Regions from separate parts of the Streptomyces sp. NBC_00727 genome, predicted to be linked through region 1. Evidence: riboswitches for the same ligand, from Rfam matches in the RefSeq annotation. Region 1 holds a riboswitch; each other region holds the start of a gene.
What was found. Region 1 has a riboswitch for cyclic di-AMP ahead of OG242_RS03005 (C40 family peptidase). Riboswitches for the same ligand answer to the same signal wherever they lie in the genome.
Positions count from the first base shown of each region.

Region 2: it holds a riboswitch for cyclic di-AMP, as region 1 does, so the genes downstream of both, OG242_RS25045 (M23 family metallopeptidase) here and OG242_RS03005 (C40 family peptidase) in region 1, are expected to answer to the same signal.
Region 3: it holds a riboswitch for cyclic di-AMP, as region 1 does, so the genes downstream of both, OG242_RS29220 (peptidoglycan DD-metalloendopeptidase family protein) here and OG242_RS03005 (C40 family peptidase) in region 1, are expected to answer to the same signal.
Region 4: it holds a riboswitch for cyclic di-AMP, as region 1 does, so the genes downstream of both, OG242_RS11955 (transglycosylase family protein) here and OG242_RS03005 (C40 family peptidase) in region 1, are expected to answer to the same signal.

Region 1 is NZ_CP108981.1:699,694-704,873, reverse strand. It holds gene OG242_RS03025 (8-amino-7-oxononanoate synthase) at 1-605, shown strand, start outside; gene OG242_RS03020 (DUF397 domain-containing protein) at 619-816, opposite strand; gene OG242_RS03015 (helix-turn-helix domain-containing protein) at 842-1,702, opposite strand; gene OG242_RS03010 (ATP-binding protein) at 1,907-2,338, shown strand; gene OG242_RS03005 (C40 family peptidase) at 2,356-2,829, opposite strand; cyclic di-AMP (ydaO/yuaA leader) riboswitch at 2,833-3,029, opposite strand; gene OG242_RS03000 (hypothetical protein) at 3,332-3,640, opposite strand; gene OG242_RS02995 (ATP-dependent Clp protease proteolytic subunit) at 3,648-3,791, opposite strand; partial or broken gene OG242_RS02990 (prevent-host-death protein) at 3,791-3,925, shown strand; gene OG242_RS02985 (ABC transporter permease) at 4,000-4,992, opposite strand; gene OG242_RS02980 (TetR/AcrR family transcriptional regulator) at 5,101-5,180, shown strand, end outside.
Region 2 is NZ_CP108981.1:5,515,747-5,520,926, reverse strand. It holds gene OG242_RS25060 (GNAT family N-acetyltransferase) at 1-140, opposite strand, end outside; gene OG242_RS25055 (HPr family phosphocarrier protein) at 315-596, shown strand; gene OG242_RS25050 (GntR family transcriptional regulator) at 762-1,472, opposite strand; gene OG242_RS25045 (M23 family metallopeptidase) at 1,678-2,511, opposite strand; cyclic di-AMP (ydaO/yuaA leader) riboswitch at 2,525-2,689, opposite strand; gene OG242_RS25040 (M16 family metallopeptidase) at 2,923-4,305, opposite strand; gene OG242_RS25035 (M16 family metallopeptidase) at 4,332-5,180, opposite strand, start outside.
Region 3 is NZ_CP108981.1:6,473,354-6,478,533, forward strand. It holds gene OG242_RS29215 (alpha-galactosidase) at 1-1,874, shown strand, start outside; cyclic di-AMP (ydaO/yuaA leader) riboswitch at 2,166-2,321, shown strand; gene OG242_RS29220 (peptidoglycan DD-metalloendopeptidase family protein) at 2,325-3,254, shown strand; gene OG242_RS29225 (SGNH/GDSL hydrolase family protein) at 3,436-4,290, shown strand; gene OG242_RS29230 (STM4011 family radical SAM protein) at 4,305-5,180, opposite strand, start outside.
Region 4 is NZ_CP108981.1:2,683,162-2,688,341, reverse strand. It holds gene OG242_RS11965 (hypothetical protein) at 1-615, shown strand, start outside; gene OG242_RS11960 (transglycosylase family protein) at 804-1,916, shown strand; cyclic di-AMP (ydaO/yuaA leader) riboswitch at 2,216-2,384, shown strand; gene OG242_RS11955 (transglycosylase family protein) at 2,389-3,117, shown strand; gene eno (phosphopyruvate hydratase) at 3,415-4,695, shown strand; gene OG242_RS11945 (septum formation initiator family protein) at 4,822-5,180, shown strand, end outside.

The DNA of each region.
Region 1 (5,180 bases):
GCGCACTGGCCGCCGTCTGCCGGGCGGAGAACGCGGCGCTCCTCGTGGACGACGCGCACGGGCTCGGCGTGCTGGGCGACGGCGGGCGCGGCGCGCTCGCCGCGGCGGGCCTCGCGGGCGACGAGGACGTGGTCGCCACGCTCACCCTCTCCAAGTCGCTGGGCAGCCAGGGCGGCGCGGTCCTCGGACCGGCCCGGGTCATCGAGCACCTGGTCAACACCGCCCGTACGTTCATCTTCGACACCGGACTCGCTCCGGCGGCCGCCGGCGCGGCCCTGGGCGCACTACGGCTGCTGCGCCGCGAACCGGAACGCGCGCTCAGGGCGCGTACGGTCGCCACCGCGCTGTACGAGGGGCTGACGGCGGCCGGGCTGACCGCGGTGCGGCCCGACGCGGCGGTCGTCTCGGTGCGGGCGCCCTCGCCCGAGGCCGCCGTCCGCTGGGCCGCCGACTGCCGTACGGCCGGGGTGGCGGTCGGCTGCTTCCGGCCGCCGTCCGTGCCCGACGGCATCTCCCGGCTGCGGCTCACCGCCCGCGGTGACCTGACGGACGAGCAGGTCGCGCGGGCGGTGGCGACGGTGCGGCAGACCGCGCCCCGGAACTGAGGCGCGGTCCGCGTCAGCGTTTCAGGCCGGAGACGAAGGACGTCCAGGCCGGGGCTGAGAACTCCAGGGGTGTCCTGGCCACATCCTTGGAGTCGCGCACGGCCAGCAGCCGTCCGCTCCCCAGCGGCGCGGTCTCCACGCAGTTGTTCATCCCTGTGCTGCGGCTGCTGCGCCGCCACCGTAAGGCGTACTGAGCGAGGCGATCGGGCATGACGCTTCCTCCGGGCGGTGGGGGGTCACCGATCGTCGCGGTCGATCGCGGCGATCAGGTCCAGCGTGTGCTCCGGCGACAGCGCGTGTGTCTGAAGGGTTCGGAAGGCCGAGCTGTACGCCGCAAGGTCTTCTTTCCGTTCCAGATAGAGGCTACTCGTCAAGTGGTCAAGAACGACCACGTCAAGGTCGGAAGCGGTCGGAAAGGAGAAGATAACGAAAGGGCTGGTGAGGCTCACATACCCGCCGACCGAGAACGGGAGTAACTGGAGTTGCACGTGGGGCAGTTGTGCCACCCGTGCGAGATGGCGCAGCTGCTCGCGCATCACCCTTCGGCCACCGACCTCCCGACGCACCACCGCCTCGTCGAGCACGGCGCTCAGCCGCAGCGGCGGATCGCTCCGCAGCACCCCCTGCCGGGTCAGCCGCACCTCGACCAGCGAGTCCAGCTGACCGGACGGCAGCCCGTCGAGGGAGGCCCGGGTCACCGCACGGGCGTAGTCGGCCGTCTGCAACAGGCCCGGCACCACGGAGGTCTCCAGCGTGCGGGCGGTGCGCGCCTGTGACTCCAGGCTGATGAAGTCGCGGTACTGCGGCGGGATGAGACCCCGGTACGCGTGCCACCAGCCGGCCCCGCCGCCGCCCGCCGAACCGGCGAGCGCGCCCAGGACCTCGCGCAGCTTCGGATCGTCCATCCCGTACGCGTCCAGCAGCCGGTTCACGTCATCCGGCCGCACCCCGCTGACACCTGTCTCGATCCTGCTCACCTTCGACTGGTGCCAGCCGAGCAGTCCCGCGGCCTCCCGGCTCGTGAGCCCCGACGCCTGGCGCAGGCTCCGCAGCTCCTCGCCGAGCTTGCGGCGCCGCACCGCTGGGCCGTGCTGCATCTGATGGCTCCCTCCACTGGCTGCCGAGGGGACAGTGTGGCGCCCGAGCGGGGCCGGGCGGGGAGAGTTCACCGGTTTGAGCGACAGATATATGCATATCTTGGTGGATCGCCGCCGCGGGGGGCAGCATCGGTGGCAATCTGGCGCGAAGCACAACCGGACCGCTCGGCGGGCCGGTACCGGGTGGGAAAGGGACGGCTCGCCATGGCAGACCATCAGGAAGCACGTGTCACTCTGCCGAGCGAGCCGGTCTCGGTCTCCGCGGCCCGGAAGTACGTCGCCCGGGTGCTGGCGGAGTGGGGCCTGCCCGACGACACGGAGACCGCCGACACCGTGCGCCTCATCATCTCGGAGCTGGCCACCAACGCCGTCCTGCACACCTTCGGGCAGTCGCCCACCTTCACGGTCGACCTGCGTCTCGAACGGGAGGAGCAGCTGCGCCTCGGCGTGACGGACAGTCATCCCCGCAGGCCCCAGCGGCTGCCCGCCGCCGTCCAGCAGGACAACGGGCGTGGCATGGTCATCATCCGCTCACTGGCCAAGGAGTACGGCGGCCGGCTGACCGTCACACCCACCGCCGACGGCGGCAAGACCGTCTGGGTGGCACTTCCGTGGCAGGTCCCCCTCCAGCCCTGAGGCCGGCCGGGCCCGCGTCAGCTCACCCGGCCGTACAGGACGCTCCTGGTCCAGATCTTCTCCAGGCGGACCACGGCGCCGGTCTTCGGCGAGTGCCAGATCTTCCCGCTGCCGGCGTAGATGCCGACGTGGTAGACACTGCTCCCGGAATGGAAGAAGACCAGGTCACCTCGTTGCCGCTTGGACGCCGAGATGTGCCTGGTCCTGTTGTACTGCTGCTGGGCCGTCCGGGGGAGTTTCTTGCCGGCCCTCTTGAACGAGTAGAGCGTCAGCCCGGAACAGTCGAAGCTGCTGGGCCCGGTGGCGCCCCATCGATAGGGCGCCCCCTTCTTCGACGCCGCGATCTTCAGCGCCTTCATCGCATGGCCGGCGGCATGCGCCTCGGTCGCGGCACCGGGGACGAACAGCGTGCCGCCGACGGCGGCGAGAGTCATGGCCGAGGCCGTCGTGGCCCGGGCGAGCAGAGACGGGACATGAACCTGCGCACTCATGCGCAACCCTTCGTCAGCCGCCTGTGAAGGATGACCTGTCGGGTTCGGGCTGGCGAAGTTGCCCGGCCGCGCACGGCGGCTTCACCCCGAGGGACAGCCGGACATCCGGCGGTCCCGTAGTGCTCGGGTCCTCCACTCCTGCCGATCCACTCCTGTCGACCAGGCATCCGGACGGCGGCAGGACTCGGCGTCCGCCCGGACCGCCCCGCCGCGGCGGCGGGGGCTTGTCGTCCCAGGGATCTTGACTCACCTCGTGCCGGATTTCCGAGGTGAAACGGCCATAAGTGAAGACCGTCACGGATGGTCCGTTCAGGTGGACACGGGCCGTCCGACCGCCCCGGCCCGCCCCCGGAGTCCTGCCGGTACCAGCGGTGTCGCGAGGGAATCCGCCCCACGCGCATCAGGAAAAGGCAAATCGGACCGTCGCTCGTGAGAGGGAACGCCTACGCCGAACGAGCGAGGAAATCCGGTGCGTCCGTCGGGCGTGTCATGACCGGGCGCGTCAACTCGGGGGATCCGGCGGGAGGGTGACCCGCCCCGCCCGCCGCTCCCCGTCCAGCGCCCGGAGCGCCCGGGTCAACGTGGTGCTGTGGATGCGGGTTTCACCGCGCCGGTGCATCACCGCCAGGGCGTCCCGCAGGGCCGCCGCGTGCGAGGCGAGCGCCTGGGCCGCCCGCAGCGCCGTGTGCGTGTCGTCGCCGCGGGCCGGGTTGATCCGGCCCACCTGGTCGACGACGTGCAGATAGAGGTCGATGAACTCGCTCTCGGCCCGGGTCAGCGCGGGCAGCGGTGGGAACTCCGGCGGCTGCACCACGGGTTCACCGCACGGAGCGCGGCGGCACCGGGACGCGGCTCCGCACGACGTGGTCGACGATCCCGTGGGCCAGGGCTCCCTCCGCGTCCAGGACGAGGTCGCGCTCGGTGTCCTCGGCGATCTGCTCGGCGGAACGGCCCGGGTGCAAAGGAGGAGGCGGCGGAGCAGGAGCACGTGATCAGCTCGGTCTCCTCGATCGGCTCCACCGCGTCCGCTGCCGGCGAACGGCAGCGTTTCGGCATCGCCGCCGAGCACCGCGGGCACCACGGCCGGGATGACTGAACCTCCGTACTCGGCGAAGCGCCCCCGTCCGTCGGGACGGGGGCGCTTCGCGTTGCTGTGCGGGCGTGCGCGGATCAGCCGGCGAGTGCGGGCTCCCGAGCGGCCGTGGTCGGTGCGCTGTCCGGCGCGGCGGTCCCGCGGCGGCCGCCGATGAGGACGGCGGCCAGTCCGAGCACCGCCCACACGCCGAGCGTCAGGGCCGCGCCGCCCGCCGCGGCGCCGTCGAAGAAGGAGACCGACCGCAGCAGCGACCCGCTCGCCCCCGGCGGCAGCAGCTGGCCGATCGTGCCGATGGGCCGGGGGAGCAGCTCGGGCGCGCTGGTCACCCCGGAGAACGAGTTGCCCAGGAGCACCATGAGCAGGGCGCCGAGGCCGATGCCGGGAGTCCCGATCAGGGCGGCGAGCCCCGCGACCGGCGCGCCGATGGCGAGCACGGTCAGGGCGATGGCCCCGGCCTCGCTCCACCAGTCGCCGGTGAGGGCGCCGAGCCAGCTGTCCGTGACCGCGGTGGCCAGGAGCCCCACCGCGACGGCCACGCCCAGCAGCGCGGCCCCGGCCCGTGCGCCCCGCAGCCGGAGCAGGGTCACGGCCGCACCCGCGGCGACCCCGGCGATGGCCAGCGGCAAGATGCTCGAACTGAGCACCGCGCCCCTGGGGTCGGCGGCGGGGGCGGCCACCACGTCCGTGACCGGTACGGCCGTGCCGACCGGGGCCCCGGCGCTCACGGCCTCGTGCAGCAGCTGGGCGACCACGGGGCCGGCCGCGCTCGCCGTCAGCAGTGCGGGGCCCTTCTCGGAGACGACGACCGCGCCATACACGGTACGGTCCTCGATCGCGTCCCGGGCCGCGGCCCCGGAGTCGTAGCGGTGGATCTCGAAGGCGCCGTCGCGCTCCTCGAACCGCTGCTGGAGGCGGTCCGCGGCCGGTGCGGACCCGGCGATCCCGATGGGCAGGTCGCGCGGGGCCGTTCGGGCGGCGGGCCACGCGAAGGCCCACAGGGCGAGGGTCACCACCACCGGCACCAGCAGGACGACCCCCACCATGCGGCGGTTCGGGGTGAGGGACATGGGTCATGCCTCGATTCAAAGAGAATGATCGTTCGTTTTATGACTCTGCCACTGTCGCGCCGCTGCCGCTTCCTTGTCAAGAATGAATGTTCGTTTTAACTTGGGTGCATGGCCCGTGTATCCCAGGAGCACCTCGACGCCCGCCGCCGGCAGATTCTCGACGGCGCCGCGCGCTGCTTCGCCCGCGA
Region 2 (5,180 bases), 4.8 Mb from region 1:
TCGTAGAAGCTGACGAGGCGCTCGGCATCGTCCGTGGTGATCGGCCTGATCCGCGCGGTGCCGCCGTCGCGGAGCACCACGTCCGCCTCCCAGTGATCGGGGTAGGCGTGATGCGGACTCTGCTCCGGAGAGGGCTGCATGGGCCAAGCCTACGGCCGTCGCACCGGTCGCGGGGGCGCCGGGGCGGGGGCAGTCTGGGGTGTCCGGACGACCGTGGGCACGGGCCTAGGGAGGGCCCGCGGGTCGGCCCCGGAGCATCGCGCACCACATGAGACACTGGTCTAGACAACCATTGATTCGTGAAGGGCAGAACCATGGCTGAGCGCCGCGTAAACGTCGGTTGGGCCGAGGGCCTGCACGCCCGCCCCGCTTCCATCTTCGTCCGTGCCGCTACGGCCTCCGGCGTTCCCGTCACCATCGCCAAGGCGGACGGCAACCCGGTGAACGCGGCCTCCATGCTCGCGGTGCTCGGCCTCGGCGCCCAGGGTGGCGAGGAGATCGTGCTCGCGTCCGAGGCGGACAACGCCGAGGCCGCGCTGGACCGTCTGGCCAAGCTGGTCGCCGAGGGTCTGGAAGAGCTCCCGGAGACCGTCTGAGCCCGAGCGGTCACAACCGCCGGAATTCTCGCGGCAAAGCCGCGGCCCCCTGCATGGGGCGCCGCGGCTTTTGCGTATGTGCGCCGACGCGACGACCGGACCGAATAACCCGCGACGCTTTTACGGTTTTTACGCGGGCCCTTATTTATTTGTACGCGACCTTTGTTAATTCCGGCCGCTCGCGGTGTTTACGGCACGTTGCGAAGTCCTCACGCGGCCGGCCCGGGGCACGGTGGCGGAGGTGGGCCGGGCGGCGCGGCGCAGCCGGTGCGCGGCGCCCTGGCGTTCGGCGAGCTGCATGGCCAGGGCCCTCGCCCGCTCTGCGTCGCCGCGCGCCACGGCGTCCACGAGCGCCCCGTGCTCCGCCCACGCCTCGACCGGGCGGGCCGGCTGGTCGACCGCGTACATCCAGGCGATCTTGTGGCGCAGCTGGGTGAGCAGGGCGATGAGGCCGGGGCTGCCCGAGGCCTGGGCCAGCGTCTCGTGGAACCAGCCGGCGAGGGAGCGCAGGTCCTCGCCCTCGCCCCGGCGGGCCCGCTCCTGGCCGAGCCGGACCAGGCCGCGCAACACCTTGAGGTGGGCCTCCGTCCGGCGCTGGGCCGCGCGGGCGGCGCTCAGCGGTTCCAGCAGCTTGCGGACCTCCAGGAGATCGGCGGCCTCCTGCTCCGACGGCTCGGCGACGCAGGCCCCGGCGTGTCTCCGGGTGACGACGAAGCCCTCGGACTCCAGGGTGCGCAGCGCTTCCCGTACCGGGACGCGGGAGACCCCGTAACGCCGTGCGAGCACCTCCTCGGTGAGCCGGCTGCCGCGTTCGAAAACACCGGAAACGATGTCGTCACGGATTGCCGTGCATACCGAATGCGCCGGAACACGCATGTCCGAACCTCCGTCTCAATCCCCGCGAACAGCGGCCGATCGACACCTCTGCCATGACTCTATTGCAATGCGCTCGCATTTCCGATGCCGGGCGAGAATTCATGAATATCTTTTGGTTACGGCCGAGCGGGGCGGGCTGGGCGGTACGGGTACGGCGAAGGCCCCGGCGGGATGCCGGGGCCTTCGCCGGGGAGCCTGCGAACGGTCAGACGGTGACGCCGTGGGCGCGCAGGTAGGCGACCGGGTCCATGTCGGAGCCGTAGGAGGGCGTGGTCCGGGCCTCGAAGTGGAGGTGCGGGCCGGTGGAGTTCCCGGTGGAGCCGGAGAGTCCGATCTGGCGGCCGGCCGCGACCTCTTGGCCGACGGAGACGCCGATCGACGAGAGGTGGCCGTACTGGGTGTACGTGCCGTCCGTCATCCGGAGCACGATGTTGTTGCCGTACGCCCCGCCCCAGCCCGCCTCGACGACCGTACCGGCGCCGACGGCGACGACGGAGCTGCCGGAGGCGGCGTGGAAGTCGATGCCGGAGTGGCTGCCGGACGACCAGAGCGAGCCGCTGGACTTGTAGCCGGTGGTCACGTACGAGCCGGCGACGGGGAGCCCGTAGGTGCCGCCCAGAGCGGTGCGGGTGATGGAGCGGCCGGCGCGTCCGGAGGCCTCGCGTGCGGCCTGGGCCTTCGCCTTGGCCGCCGCCTTGACCTTCGCCGCCTTGGCGGCGGCCTGCTTCTTCGCGGTCTCGGCCTTCTTCACGGCCTTCGCCTTGGCGGCCGCCTTCTTCTCGGCGGCGTCGGCGAGGTGCTGCTGCGCGGCGGCCTGGGCCTCGATCCGGTCGGCGAGGGTCTTCTCGATGGTGAGGATCTGGGAGAGCCCGGTCTCGGTGGCGGCGGGGGCCGTTCCCGCGTCGGCGGCGAGGGCCGGTGAGGCCAGCGATCCGACGACGCCGGTGGTGGCGAGGGTCGCGATGCCGACGGCCTTGGCGCCGGTACGCGTCAGACGGCTCGGGGCACGGTGCTTCCCGGTGGCACGGGTGAACGCCATGGGGTGGCTGGTCCTTTCCTTCCTTCTCGCCTACCGGGTTAGCTGACGGGTTCGGAGCAGGAAGGTCTCCTACGGACGCCTCGCCCCGGGGGGCGCCGGCATCCGATTCACCCCAGGGACTGCGTGGGTCCCCGGCTCCCCGGGCTCGCGCCGGACGGGGACTCGGCGATGGCTGCCCGGTACGTCACGGATGCGGCGTACGAGTGGCGGACAGCGGACCCGACGCTAAGCGGCCGGACTTCCCGTCACCAAACGGGCACGGGGTTTTGTAGCGCATCCCACAGGGCGAATCATCATATAGCGCTCAAATCAGCCACATAGAGGGCAAACGGGTCCAGTCATGCGGGGAGGCTCCGGCGCAACCACGCGCCGGAGCCTCCCCGTTGCCCGTCCGAGGGGCGAAGTGACCGGTCAGCCGGTGACGACCGACACCTCACCGATCCCGAGGGCCCGGACCGGCTCCTCGATGCGGGAGGCGTCGCCGACCAGGACCGTGACCAGCCGGTCCACCGGGAAGGCGTTGACCGCGGCCGCGGTCGCCTCCACCGTGCCGGTCTCGGCGAGGCGGGCGTACAGCGTCGCCTGATAGTCGTCCGGAAGGTGCTGCTCCACCTGGTCGGCGAGGGTGCCCGCGACGGAGGCGGCCGTCTCGAACTTCAGCGGCGCCACCCCCACGAGGTTCTGCACGGCCGTCTCGCGCTCGGCGTCCGTCAGGCCCTCGGCGGCCAGCGTCCGCAGGACCTTCCAGAGGTCGTCCAGGGCCGGGCCGGTGGACTCGGTGTCCACGGAGCCGCTGATGGCCAGCATCGCGGCGCCCGTCGCGCCCGAGGCGGAGTCCGCGGCGCTGGAGCGGAGCACCTGGGCGAAGGCCCGCACGCCGTAGGTGTAGCCCTTCTCCTCGCGCAGGACCCGGTCGAGCCGGGAGGTGAGCGTGCCGCCCAGGCAGTAGGTCCCGAGGACCTGGGCCGGCCACACGCTGTCGTGGCGGTCGGCGCCGATGCGGCCGATCAGCAGCTGGGTCTGCACCGCACCCGGGCGGTTCACGATGATCACGCGGCCGGTGTCGTCGGCCGTGATCGGCGGGGCGGGGCGGGGCTCGGCGGTGTTCCCGGACCAGTCACCGAGGGTCTCGGCGAGCAGGGCGTCCAGGTCGATGCCGGTGAGGTCGCCGACGACCACGGCGGTCGCGGCGGACGGGCGGATGTGCGCATCGTAGAAGGCGCGCACGGCCGCGGTGTCGATGCGCTCGATGGTCTTCTCGGTGCCCAGGCGCGGGCGCGACATGCGGGCCGTGGCCGGGAACAGCTCCTTGGAGAGCTGCTTTGCCGCGCGGCGGGCCGGGTTGGCCTGCTCGTGCGGGATCTCGTCCAGCCGGTTGCGCACCAGCCGCTCGATCTCGCTGTCCGCGAAGGCCGGTGCCCGCAGCGCCTCGGCGACCAGGCCGAGCGCCTTGGCCAGCCGGGAGGCCGGGACCTCCAGGGACACCCGGACGCCGGGGTGGTCGGCATGGGCGTCGAGGGTCGCGCCGCACCGCTCCAGCTCGGCGGCGAACTCCTCGGCACTCTGCTTGTCGGTGCCCTCGGACAGGGCGCGGGACATGATCGTGGCCACGCCGTCCAGGCCCTCGGGCTCGGCGTCCAGCGGGGCGTCGATGAAGATCTCCACAGCGATGACCTGCTGGCCGGGGCGGTGGCAGCGCAGCACGGTCAGCCCGTTGGGCAGAGAGCCGCGCTCGGGCGCGGGGAAGGCCCAGGGGCGCGCCACGCCGGGAGCGGGCTGGGGGTGGTACTGCATCGAAACTTCAGTCGCGGCAGCGTCGGTCACTGGTCCGCCCCTTCGTGCGCGTCGGTGTCGGTGGCGGCCTCGGCCTCTTCGGCGGGCTCGACCGGTTCGTAGACCAGGACCGCCCGGTTGTCGGGCCGCAGCTGGGCCCGCGCGGCCGCCTTGACCTCCTCGGCGGTGATGTCGAGGACCCGGTTCACGGCGGTCAGCGCGAGCTGGGGATCGCCGAACAGCACCGCGTACCTGCACAGTTCGTCGGCGCGGCCCGAGACCGTGCCGAGCCGGTCGAGCCACTCACGCTCCAACTGGGCCTGGGCGCGCTCCATCTCCTCGGGCGTAGGGCCTTCCTCGGCGAACCGGGCCAGCTCCTCGTCGACCGCGGTCTCGATCTCGGCCACCTCGACGCCGCCCGACGTCTTGACGTCCAGCCAGCCCAGGGAGGGCGCGCCGGCGAGCCGGAGCAGTCCGAACCCGGCAGCCACCGCCGTACGGTCGCGCCGGACCAGGCGGTTGTGCAGGCGGGAGGACTCGCCGCCGCCCAGCACGGTCAGGGCGAGGTCCGCCGCGTCGCACTCGCGGGTGCCGTCGTGGGGCAGCCGGTAAGCGGCCATCAGGGCGCGTGCCGGCACCTCCTCGCGGACCTCCTCGCGCAGCTGGCCGCCCATGATCGGGGGCAGCGCGCCGTCGCGCGGCGGCTGCTTGCCGTCGTGGGAGGGGATGGAGCCGAAGTACTTCTCGATCCAGGCGAGGGTCTGCTCGGGGTCGATGTCGCCGACGACCGACAAGACGGCGTTGTTCGGCGCGTAGTACGTACGGAAGAAGGCGCGGGCGTCCTCGAGGGTCGCCGCGTCCAGGTCGGCCATGGAACCGATCGGGGTGTGGTGGTA
Region 3 (5,180 bases), 5.8 Mb from region 1:
TCGTCCGCCCCGCCCTGTCGGTGCGCACCGACGAGGTGCGCGGGACCGCGTGGGTGTTCGCGGGCCACGCGGTGGACGGCGACGAGCTGCGGCTCTCCTTCGACGACCCGGTCCACCGGCTCGTGATCATCCTGCACTACCGGATGCGGGACGACTCCGACGTGATCGAGCGCTGGACCACCCTCACCCACGCCGGGCCCGACGGCCCGCCCGTCGAGGTGCTCCGCGCCGATGCCGCGGCCTGGACGCTGCCCGCCCGCGACCGCTGGCGGCTCAGCCGGCTGCACGGCCGCTGGGCGGCGGAGACCCAGCTGGAGCGCACGGAGCTCGCGTACGGGGAACACCTGCTCTCCAGCCGGCGCGGCCACACCGGCCACCAGGGCCTGCCCTGGGTCGCCCTCGACGCGGACGGCGCCGCGACCGAGGAGAGCGGCGAGGTCTACGGCTGCGCGCTCGGCTGGTCCGGCTCCTGGCGCATCGCCGTACAGCGGCTGCCCGACGGGCTCGTACAGATCACCGGCGGCGCCGGCCACGACGAGTCCGGGCTGCTGCGGCTGGCGCCGGGGGAGTCGTACACCGGCCCCGTCTTCGCCGGGCTGTGGAGCGCGGGCGGTTTCGGCGGGGCGAGCCGCGCCTGGCACGCCTGGCAGCTCGCCCATGTGATCCCGGACGCCTCCGAGCCGCGCCCGGTGCTCTACAACTCCTGGGAGGCCACCGGCTTCGACATCGCGGAGGACCAGCAGCGGGCGCTGGCCGAACGCGCCGCCGCGATGGGCGTCGAGCTGTTCGTCGTGGACGACGCCTGGTTCGGGCAGCGGGTGAGCGACCGGGCCGGGCTCGGCGACTGGACGCCGAACCCGCAGCGCTTCCCCGACGGGCTCGGCCCGCTCGCGCGCCATGTGCACGGGCTCGGCATGCGGTTCGGGATCTGGGTCGAACCCGAGATGGTCAACCCCGACAGCGATCTCTACCGCGCCCACCCCGACTGGGTGCAGCACTTCCCCGGCCGGGAACGCACGGAATTCCGCAATCAGCTGGTCCTCAACCTGGCCCGCCCCGATGTGCGGGCCCATCTGTGGGAGAGCCTGGACGCGCTGCTGTCCGGGACGCCGGTCGACTATGTGAAATGGGACTTCAACCGCTGCTTCTCGGACGCCGGCTGGCCCGGCGCCGACTACCCGCAGCGACTGTGGACCGAGCACGTGGACGGCCTCTACGCGCTGATCGACCGGCTGCGCGCCGCCCACCCCGGCGTCGCCTTCGAGTCCTGCTCGGGCGGCGGCGGGCGCATCGACCTCGGCATCCTCTCCCGTACGGACCAGGTCTGGACGTCCGACAACACCGACCCGCTGGACCGCCTCGCCATCCAGCACGGCTTCGGGCAGCTCCACCCGGCGCGCGTCATGGCGGCCTGGGTCACCGACAGCCCGAACGTCCAGCTCAACGGCCGCCGCTCCTCCCTGCGCTTCCGGTTCGTCAGCGCCATGGCCGGGGTGCTCGGGATCGGCGGGGACCTCACCGAGTGGAGCGCGGCCGAGCTGGACGAGGCGCGCGGGTGGGTGGAGCTGTACAAGGAGATCCGCCCCGTCGTGCAGCTGGGCGAGCTGTACCGGCTGCGCGCACCGGGGTCCGGCCTGAGCGCCGTGCAGTACGTGCGGGGCGCGGACACCGTCGTCCTGATGTGGCTCCACGCCCAGCGGTACGGGGAGCAGCCGCCGGCCCTTCGGCTGCGCGGACTCGACCCGGAGGCGACGTACACCTGCCTGGACACGGGGGCGGTGCACCACGGTTCGGTGCTGCTGCACCACGGGCTGCCCAGCGGGCTGCGCGGCGACCTGGACGCACGAGTGGTGCGGCTGCGCCGCGGACGATGACCATGACATGTCCGTATTGCGGCGTTATGTCGAACTCGCCCCGGTTGTAAGGGAGATGATCACCCGCTCGTGAGCGGGATCATATCCGTGACGGTGTGTGGTGACGCCCCGGCGGGGTAGGCCGTGCGCCGCGCGGAAAGCCAAGATCCGTAATCCACGGAGTGTGACCGGAATTCCGCGCCGCAATTCAGGTGCGGAATCCGATGCGGAACGCATGGCTTGTTTCCGCCGTCCCGGCTCGCTTACGTTCCATGCCATCCGGATGGAACGCCCAATCCTGCCGCCGTCCGGAATTCGCATCCACTCACCGTGTGGCAGGAGCGGGGGAACCAGGTAAGCCGCCGACCGGGACGACCGGACGGCTAGGGGTGAAGCCGCGCCAGGCGCGGCCGGGCATCTCCAGCCCGAACCCGACAGCTCACCTCGCAGGCGCCGGAGAGGAAATTCTTCATGCCCAATTCGGGTAAGCACCGCCGTCCCAAGTCCAGCACCATCGCCCGCGGCGTCGTCGCCGCGAGCGCCGGCGGAGCCGTCATCGCGCTTCCGCTGCTCGGCGCCACCGGTGCCCACGCCGCGGAGCAGTCCGCCCCGGCCGCCTCGAAGTCGGTCGCCGCGCACACCACCCCGGCCAAGCCCGCGAAGAGCACCGGCACCACCACCTACTCCGTGGTCTCCGGCGACTACCTGTCGAAGATCGCGGCCCAGCACCACCTCAAGGGCGGCTGGCACAAGCTGTACCAGGACAACCGCGAGGTCGTCGGCGAGAACCCGAGCCTGATCTTCCCGGGCATGAAGCTGACCCTCGGCGCCAAGGCGGCCCCCGCCGCCGCCACCCCGTCCAAGGCACCGGCCGAGACGGCGGAGAAGACCGAGACGAAGGCCGCGCCCAAGGCCGAGACCAGGACCGAGACCAAGGTCGAGACGAAGACCGAGGCCAAGACCGAGACCGAGGCCCCGGCCACCCAGGACAACGCCTCCGGTTACGTCCACCCGGTCCCGGGCAACCACACCACCGCCTACCGCGCCTCCGGTGCCAACTGGTCCAGCGGCAGCCACACCGGCATCGACTTCCCCGTCGCCACCGGCACCAGCGTGAAGGCCATCACCTCCGGCACCGTCGTCACCGCCGGCTGGGGCGGCGCCTACGGCAACCAGGTCGTCATCCAGCACGCCGACGGCCACTACTCCCAGTACGGCCACATGTCCTCGCTCTCCGTCTCGGCGGGCCAGACCGTGACCGCGGGCCAGCAGGTCGGCCTCTCCGGCGCCACCGGCAACGCCACCGGCCCGCACCTCCACTTCGAGGTCCGCACCGGCCCGGAGTACGGCTCGGACATCGACCCGATCGCCTACCTGGCGTCGCACGGGATCAACGTCTGATCCAGGCGGTACCGACCCGTGATCCGGGTCACTGAACGGCAAGAGGGACGGCGCACCGCGGTGCGCCGTCCCTCTGCTTATTCCCCCTTTACCGAAAACTGACCGGGTGCTTTATCTCACCACCCGTCAACCCCTTATTACGGTCGCGTAGGTCACATTCCGGGGTGCAGGATAAGCGCTTGTGGCAGACGATTCGAACAACATCCAACAGGGCGTCATCGACCGACAGGGCGCCATCGGGTCGTACGCGGCGATTGGCGACAGCTTCACCGAGGGAGTCGGCGACCCCGGCCCGGACGGAACATTCGTCGGCTGGGCCGACCGGCTCGCGGTACTCCTCGCGGACCGGCTCCCGGAGCCCGGCATTCCGGCGGACGCCGAGGGCTCACCCGTTTCCGCGCACGGAAACTTCCGGTACGCCAATCTCGCCGTACGAGGACGCCTCCTCGACCAGATAGTCGAGGAGCAGGTGCCCCGCGCCAAGGAACTCGCCCCCGGTCTGGTGAGCTTCTGCGCCGGCGGCAACGACATCATCCGGCCGGGCACCGACCCCGACGACGTGGCCGAACGCTTCGAGCGGGCGGTCGCCGACCTCACGCGGTCGGTCGGCACCGTCATGGTCACCACCGGCTTCGACACCCGTGGCGTCCCCGTGCTGCGCCATCTGCGCGGCAAGATCGCCACCTACACCGCCCACGTCCGGGCCATCGCCGACCGCTACGACTGCCCGGTCCTCGACCTGTGGTCGCTGCGCTCCGTGCAGGACCGGCGCGCCTGGGACGGCGACCGGCTGCACCTGTCGCCCGAGGGACACACCCGGGTCGCGCTGCGCGCCGCCCAGGTCCTCGGCCTCGACGTGCCGGCCGACCCGGACCAGCCGTGGCCGCCGCAGCCCCCGCGCGGCGCGCTGGAGATCCGCCGCGACGACATCCACTGGGCGCGCGAATACCTGGTGCCATGGATCGGACGGCGGCTGCGCGGCGAATCCTCCGGGGACCACGTCGAGCCCAAGCGGCCCGACCTGCTGCCGCTCTGACGGACCCGCTGTCCTCAGTCGCCCCGCGACCGCGTCGCGGCGACCGGGGACAGCGGCAGCGCCGCCGGAATGCGCTCCAGCACCCCGCCCGCGAACACGTCGTACAGCGGCAGCGTCTCCAGGTGCACATAGCCGATGTGGCAGTCGCACACGGCGAGCGGACACGCCCGCGGCACCAGCGCCCGGCGGTAGCTCCCGTCGTACAGATTGCCGAGCTCCGCCCGGACGAAGTGGCAGCGGCGCACCGTGCCCTCCCCGTCCACCGAGATCACCGACTCACCGGTCCGGCAGGGCAGCCCCGCCGAGCGGTGCGGATGACGGCTGTACGGGAACAGCGGGTCGATCGCCGTCCACCGCTCCGCCTCCTCGTCCGTATAGGTGTGCCCCTCGGCCGCGTTGACCCAGAGGTAGACCTCGTCCGCGAGCGCCGCGCGCAGCCGCCGCGCCTCGTCGAGATGGGCGTCGAGGCCCACGACACCCACGCTGTGCCGGACCCCGAGGCCCTTCAGCTCCGCGCACCTGCCGACGAAACGCTCGTACGGCGTCTGCCCCGGGTGGTACGTGCACCACAGCGCGATCCGCTCGCGGGCCGCCTCCGGGGCCTCGGCCAGCCACCGCGTACGGCCGCTCAGATTCGTCTGGATCGCGACCCGGCGTACGTGCGGGAGGCCCGCCAGCTCCACGATCGCCCGGCGGTACCAGGAGCGCACCAGGCCCTCGCCCCACGGCGTGAACAGCACCGAGATCCGGTCACCGGTCTGCGCCGCCGCCCACGCGGTGAACCGTTCGAGCGCCGCCCGGTCCGCCCGCAATTGTTCCGGGGTGTCGCGCCGCTTGGCGAACGGGCAGTACGGGCAGTCGTAGTCGCAGGAGGCGAGCGGTCCCCGGTA
Region 4 (5,180 bases), 2.0 Mb from region 1:
GTCGCCGAACAATGGTTGCGGACACAAGCGGATCACCAGCGGCAGGCGACGAAACTTGCCGCCGTCGCGAGCAGTGCTCGCGAGTGCCTCGACAGCATGACACCGGACGAACGCAAGGAGCTGTGCGACTTCCTCGACGTCCGTGTCACACCCCGGGCGATGGGGAGGGCGGCCAGGTCGGGCATCAGGTGCGAGGTCAGGGAGTGGCATCACGAGACGGGGACTCTGGTGCCTCCCGACCCGACGGGTGAGGAGTGGGAGGCGGTTCTGGCGATGTTGCGCGGGTTCCTCCCGGAGAAGTCGAAGAAGCACTTCGTCTCGAAGTACGACATCCGCGTGCAGTTCTCCGGCATGCTCCACAGGTTGCGGAGCGGCTTGTCATGGGTCGAGATGCCGCTCACCTGGAGTCGGATCAACCCCATGAGGGAGCGCCGGCTCTTCTGGTGGAAGCGGGGGGCCCGGCCGGAGATCATGGCCGTTCTGGGGGCGGATTGCCGGGGTGTGGAGGCATACAGGCACTCGGTGCTGCCGAAGCTCACCGTCACCGTTCAACTGCGTGAGGGTCTGCCGGTACAAGGGCGTGGAGAAGCTCTTGATGCCCGGTCGGCGCTGTGATGCGGCAGGTGCGGCGCTTCTCCGTGGCTGTGGAGCGAGGCATGTGCGGGCCAATGAAAGTGACACTCTGTCAACTCTGTGACTTTCACGTGATCTGCGCTGCATCGACTTGTGACTCACGTTCGACTCCCGCTAGGTTCACCGTTCGACTCACCAGTCGCTTGTCAGTCACACGGAAGGCAACTCCCATGGGCTCCGCGAACGGCAGACACCGTCGCCCTCGTCAGGCACCCGCCATCGTCGTCGCCGCCGGCGTCACCGGCTCGGCCATCGCCATCCCGCTGCTCGGCGCGGCGGGCGCGCACGCGGCGGACGCGTCGACCTGGGACCGGGTGGCCGAGTGCGAGAGCGGCGGGACCTGGAGCGCCGACCTGGGCAACGGCTACTACGGCGGCCTCCAGTTCTCGCCCGAGCTGTGGAAGGCGTACGGCGGTGAGGCCTACGCCGAGCGCGCCGACCTCGCCAGCCGCTCGCAGCAGATCGCGGTGGCCGAGCGGGTCCTGGCCGCCAAGGGCCCGAAGGCGTGGCCCAGCTGTGCGGTGATCTCCGGGCTCGGCAAGAGCGCGGGCGCGGCGGACGTCGACCCGGGCGACGAGGACTCCGACGAGCCCGCCCGCAGCGCGGACTCGGGTCTGGACGCCGGGCTCGGCACCGACCCGGCGGACGACGCCTCGTCGGGTGCGACGGCCACCCCCTCGGACGAGGCGGCGGACGAGGCGGCCGGCGGTACGGCCACGGACGAGGACGCCGGCAAGAGCACCGGCAAGCACGCGGGCAGGAGCGCCGAGAAGGGCGGGGAGAAGGACGCGGACAAGGGCGCCGACGCCTCTCCCTCCGCCGACCCGTCCTCCACCCCGTCCACGGACCCCTCCGGCTCGGCCGACCCGTCCGCCGACCCTTCCACCGGCGCGTCGGACGGCGCGCGGGAGACGGGCGGCAAGCACCGGGGCGCCCCGGCCGCCGACGACACCACCGGGGCGGGCAGCGGCCGCGACACGGGCCGGCACGCCTCGCGGGGTGACGGCGAGGCACGCGACGGCGCGGCGCAGCCGGGTGGTGACACGTACACCGTCCGGCCGGGCGACAACCTGTCGGCCATCGCCGACGCGCAGGACCTGCCCGGCGGCTGGCCCGAGCTGTACGAGGCGAACAAGGCCGAGGTGGGCTCCGACCCGGACCTCATCCTGCCGGGCCAGAACCTCGACCTCGGCCTGTCCGACACGGCGGCCGACACCGCGGCCGACGCCCCGGCTGAGACCCCGGCCGACACTACGGGCGAGACCCCGGCTGACGCCCAGTGAGAAGCGCCGGCGAGCAGCTGAGAGCCTCCTGAGTTTTGGGTGGTTTAAGAGGCCCATGTCCCACTTTTGACCGAGTGAGACATGGGTCTCTTTGCGTGAACTGACGGCTCTTGTCCGGGAGGTCCCGCCGCATCCCTTCCGACCTGCGCAAATGAGGGTTCATCGGATGCTCTTACGGGATGATTATCCGGTATGTCCATCTTTGAATATGAGGGTTGGGTGTGATTACGGTCAGAACCGCTCGCACCGCGGGCCCCGTCGACCGTCACGCCGAATCCTGCCGTCGGTCGAAGGGAACAGACGCGAAAGCGCCGTAGGCAGGAGCGGGGGACCCAGGTAGGCGCTGGGCCGGATCGTCGGGAGACGCATCAGGACCGGCTAGGGGTGAAGTCGCGCCAGCAGCGCGGCCGGGCAACTCACTTGGCCCGAACCCGACAGCTCACCTCGCAGGCGTCGGTGAGGAGAAGACTCGATGCTGTTCAACCGCAAGGGCAACAAGCACCGCCGTCCGTCCAAGGCCGTCCGTGTCGCCACGCTCGCCGGTGTCGCCGGTGCCGCCGTCGCCGTCCCGCTGATGGGCGCCACCAACGCCTCCGCCGCCTCCGTCGCCACGTGGGACGCCGTCGCCCAGTGCGAGTCCGGCGGCAACTGGTCGATCAACACCGGCAACGGCTACTACGGCGGCCTGCAGTTCTCCCAGTCCAGCTGGGCCGCCGCCGGCGGTACGCAGTACGCGGCCCGCGCCGACCTGGCCACCAAGGCCCAGCAGATCGCCACCGCCGAGAAGCTCCTCGACATGCAGGGCCCGGGCGCCTGGGCCTGCGCCGGTGCCGGCAACCTGACCAACGACGGTGTCGACCCGGGCGTCGACACCGGCTCCGGCTCCGCGAAGCAGGAGGCCGCCCCCAAGCAGGAGGCCGCCCCGAAGAAGGACGAGCGCACCGAGGCCCCCGCCACCAACCGCTCGGACCGCTCGGACGCCCCGAAGAAGGCCGCGAAGAAGACGGTCACCACCCCCACCGGCCAGAAGGTCGCCAAGGGTGACGGCGAGTACAAGGTCGTGACCGGCGACTCGCTGAGCAAGATCGCCGCCGCGCACCACGTCAAGGGCGGCTGGGAGCAGCTGTTCAAGCTGAACAAGGACATCGTCCAGGACGCCGACCTGATCTACCCGGGTCAGCAGCTCCACCTGACGAAGTAGTCGCGGTTCCTCCTCACCGACTGCTCAGGCCGCCCCGGCCCGGCGCGCACCTCCCCCCGTGCGTGCCGGGCCGGGGCACGCCGCATCAGGGGTGCCGATACCCCTTGATCGTTCAACTGTTGTAGTTACTGGTCAGTAAATATTTGGCATTTCGCCCCGGTGTGCCCGTCCTCGGGTCCTTTTTCGTCCCAGGGGACGGGCGGTCGGCCGACGCAGACGGCCGGGCCGGTTAGGCTCTTGTCGCAAGGCCAAAGCGACCCTGCACAATCAGCGTCATATCCCAGAAGGAGATGCCTCGTGCCGTCCATCGACGTCGTCGTAGCCCGGGAAATCCTCGACTCCCGGGGCAACCCCACGGTCGAGGTCGAGGTCGGCCTCGACGACGGCAGCACCGGTCGTGCTGCTGTTCCGTCCGGCGCCTCCACCGGCGCGTTCGAGGCCATTGAGCTTCGCGACGGCGACCCCAACCGCTACCAGGGCAAGGGCGTCGAGAAGGCCGTCCTCGCCGTGATCGAGCAGATCGGCCCGGAGCTCGTCGGTTACGACGCCACCGAGCAGCGCCTCATCGACCAGGCGATGTTCGACCTGGACGCCACGGAGAACAAGGGCTCGCTCGGCGCCAACGCCATCCTCGGCGTCTCCCTCGCCGTCGCCCACGCCGCCTCCGAGGCCAGCGACCTCCCGCTCTTCCGCTACCTCGGCGGCCCGAACGCGCACCTGCTGCCCGTTCCGATGATGAACATCCTCAACGGCGGCTCGCACGCCGACTCCAACGTGGACATCCAGGAGTTCATGATCGCGCCGATCGGCGCCGAGTCGTTCTCCGAGGCCCTGCGCTGGGGCGCCGAGGTCTACCACACGCTGAAGAAGGTCCTGAAGACCAAGGGCCTGTCCACCGGCCTCGGCGACGAGGGCGGCTTCGCGCCGAACCTGGAGTCCAACCGCGCCGCCCTCGACCTCATCATCGAGGCCATCAAGGAGGCCGGCTACGCCCCGGGCAAGGACATCGCGCTCGCGCTCGACGTCGCCGCGTCCGAGTTCTACAAGGACGGCTCCTACGAGTTCGAGGGCAAGTCCCGCTCGGCCGCCGAGATGACCGAGTACTACGAGGAGCTCGTCTCCGCGTACCCGCTGGTCTCCATCGAGGACCCGCTGTACGAGGACGACTGGGCCGGCTGGAAGGTCATCACCGACAAGCTCGGCGCCAAGGTGCAGATCGTCGGCGACGACCTCTTCGTCACCAACCCGGAGCGCCTGGCCCGCGGCATCGAGGAGGGCTCCGCCAACGCCCTGCTCGTCAAGGTCAACCAGATCGGTTCGCTGACCGAGACCCTGGACGCCGTGGAGCTGGCCCAGCGCAACGGCTTCAAGTGCATGATGTCCCACCGTTCCGGTGAGACCGAGGACGTCACGATCGCCGACCTCGCGGTCGCCGTGAACTGCGGTCAGATCAAGACCGGTGCCCCGGCCCGCTCGGACCGCGTCGCCAAGTACAACCAGCTGCTGCGCATCGAGGAGATCCTCGACGACGCCGCGGTGTACGCGGGCCGCTCGGCGTTCCCGCGCTTCAAGGGCTGACGGCTCGTCGGGGCCGACGGCCCGTCGGGGCTGACGCCCCCTCGGGTACCCCCCGCCTCCCTCCGTCCCCGCGCTCGGTCCCGTACCGTGTGCGGGGACGGACGTGCGTGATGGGGAGGCGGGAACATGGCCGTGAAGGACCGGGACCGGTTCTCCACCGCGACCCGGCTGCGGCTGCTCGGTGAGCAGACCGCCGCCCGTGTCTACCGGTCCCAGAACCGCCGGCAGGCCCGCCGCTCCCGGCTCACCGGCCGGGCCGCCTTCCTGGCCCTGGTCGTCTGCTCGCTGGTCGTCGCCCTCGCGTACCCGATGCGTCAGTACGTGTCGCAGCGCGACGAGATCGCCGACCAGCGGCGGCTGGCGCGGGAGGCCGAGGCGCGCACCGAGGAGCTGCGGGACGAGAAGGCCCGGCTCCAGGACGACGCGTACATCAAGAGGCTGGCCCGCGAGCACCTGCACTACCTTCTTCCGGGGGAGACCGGCTT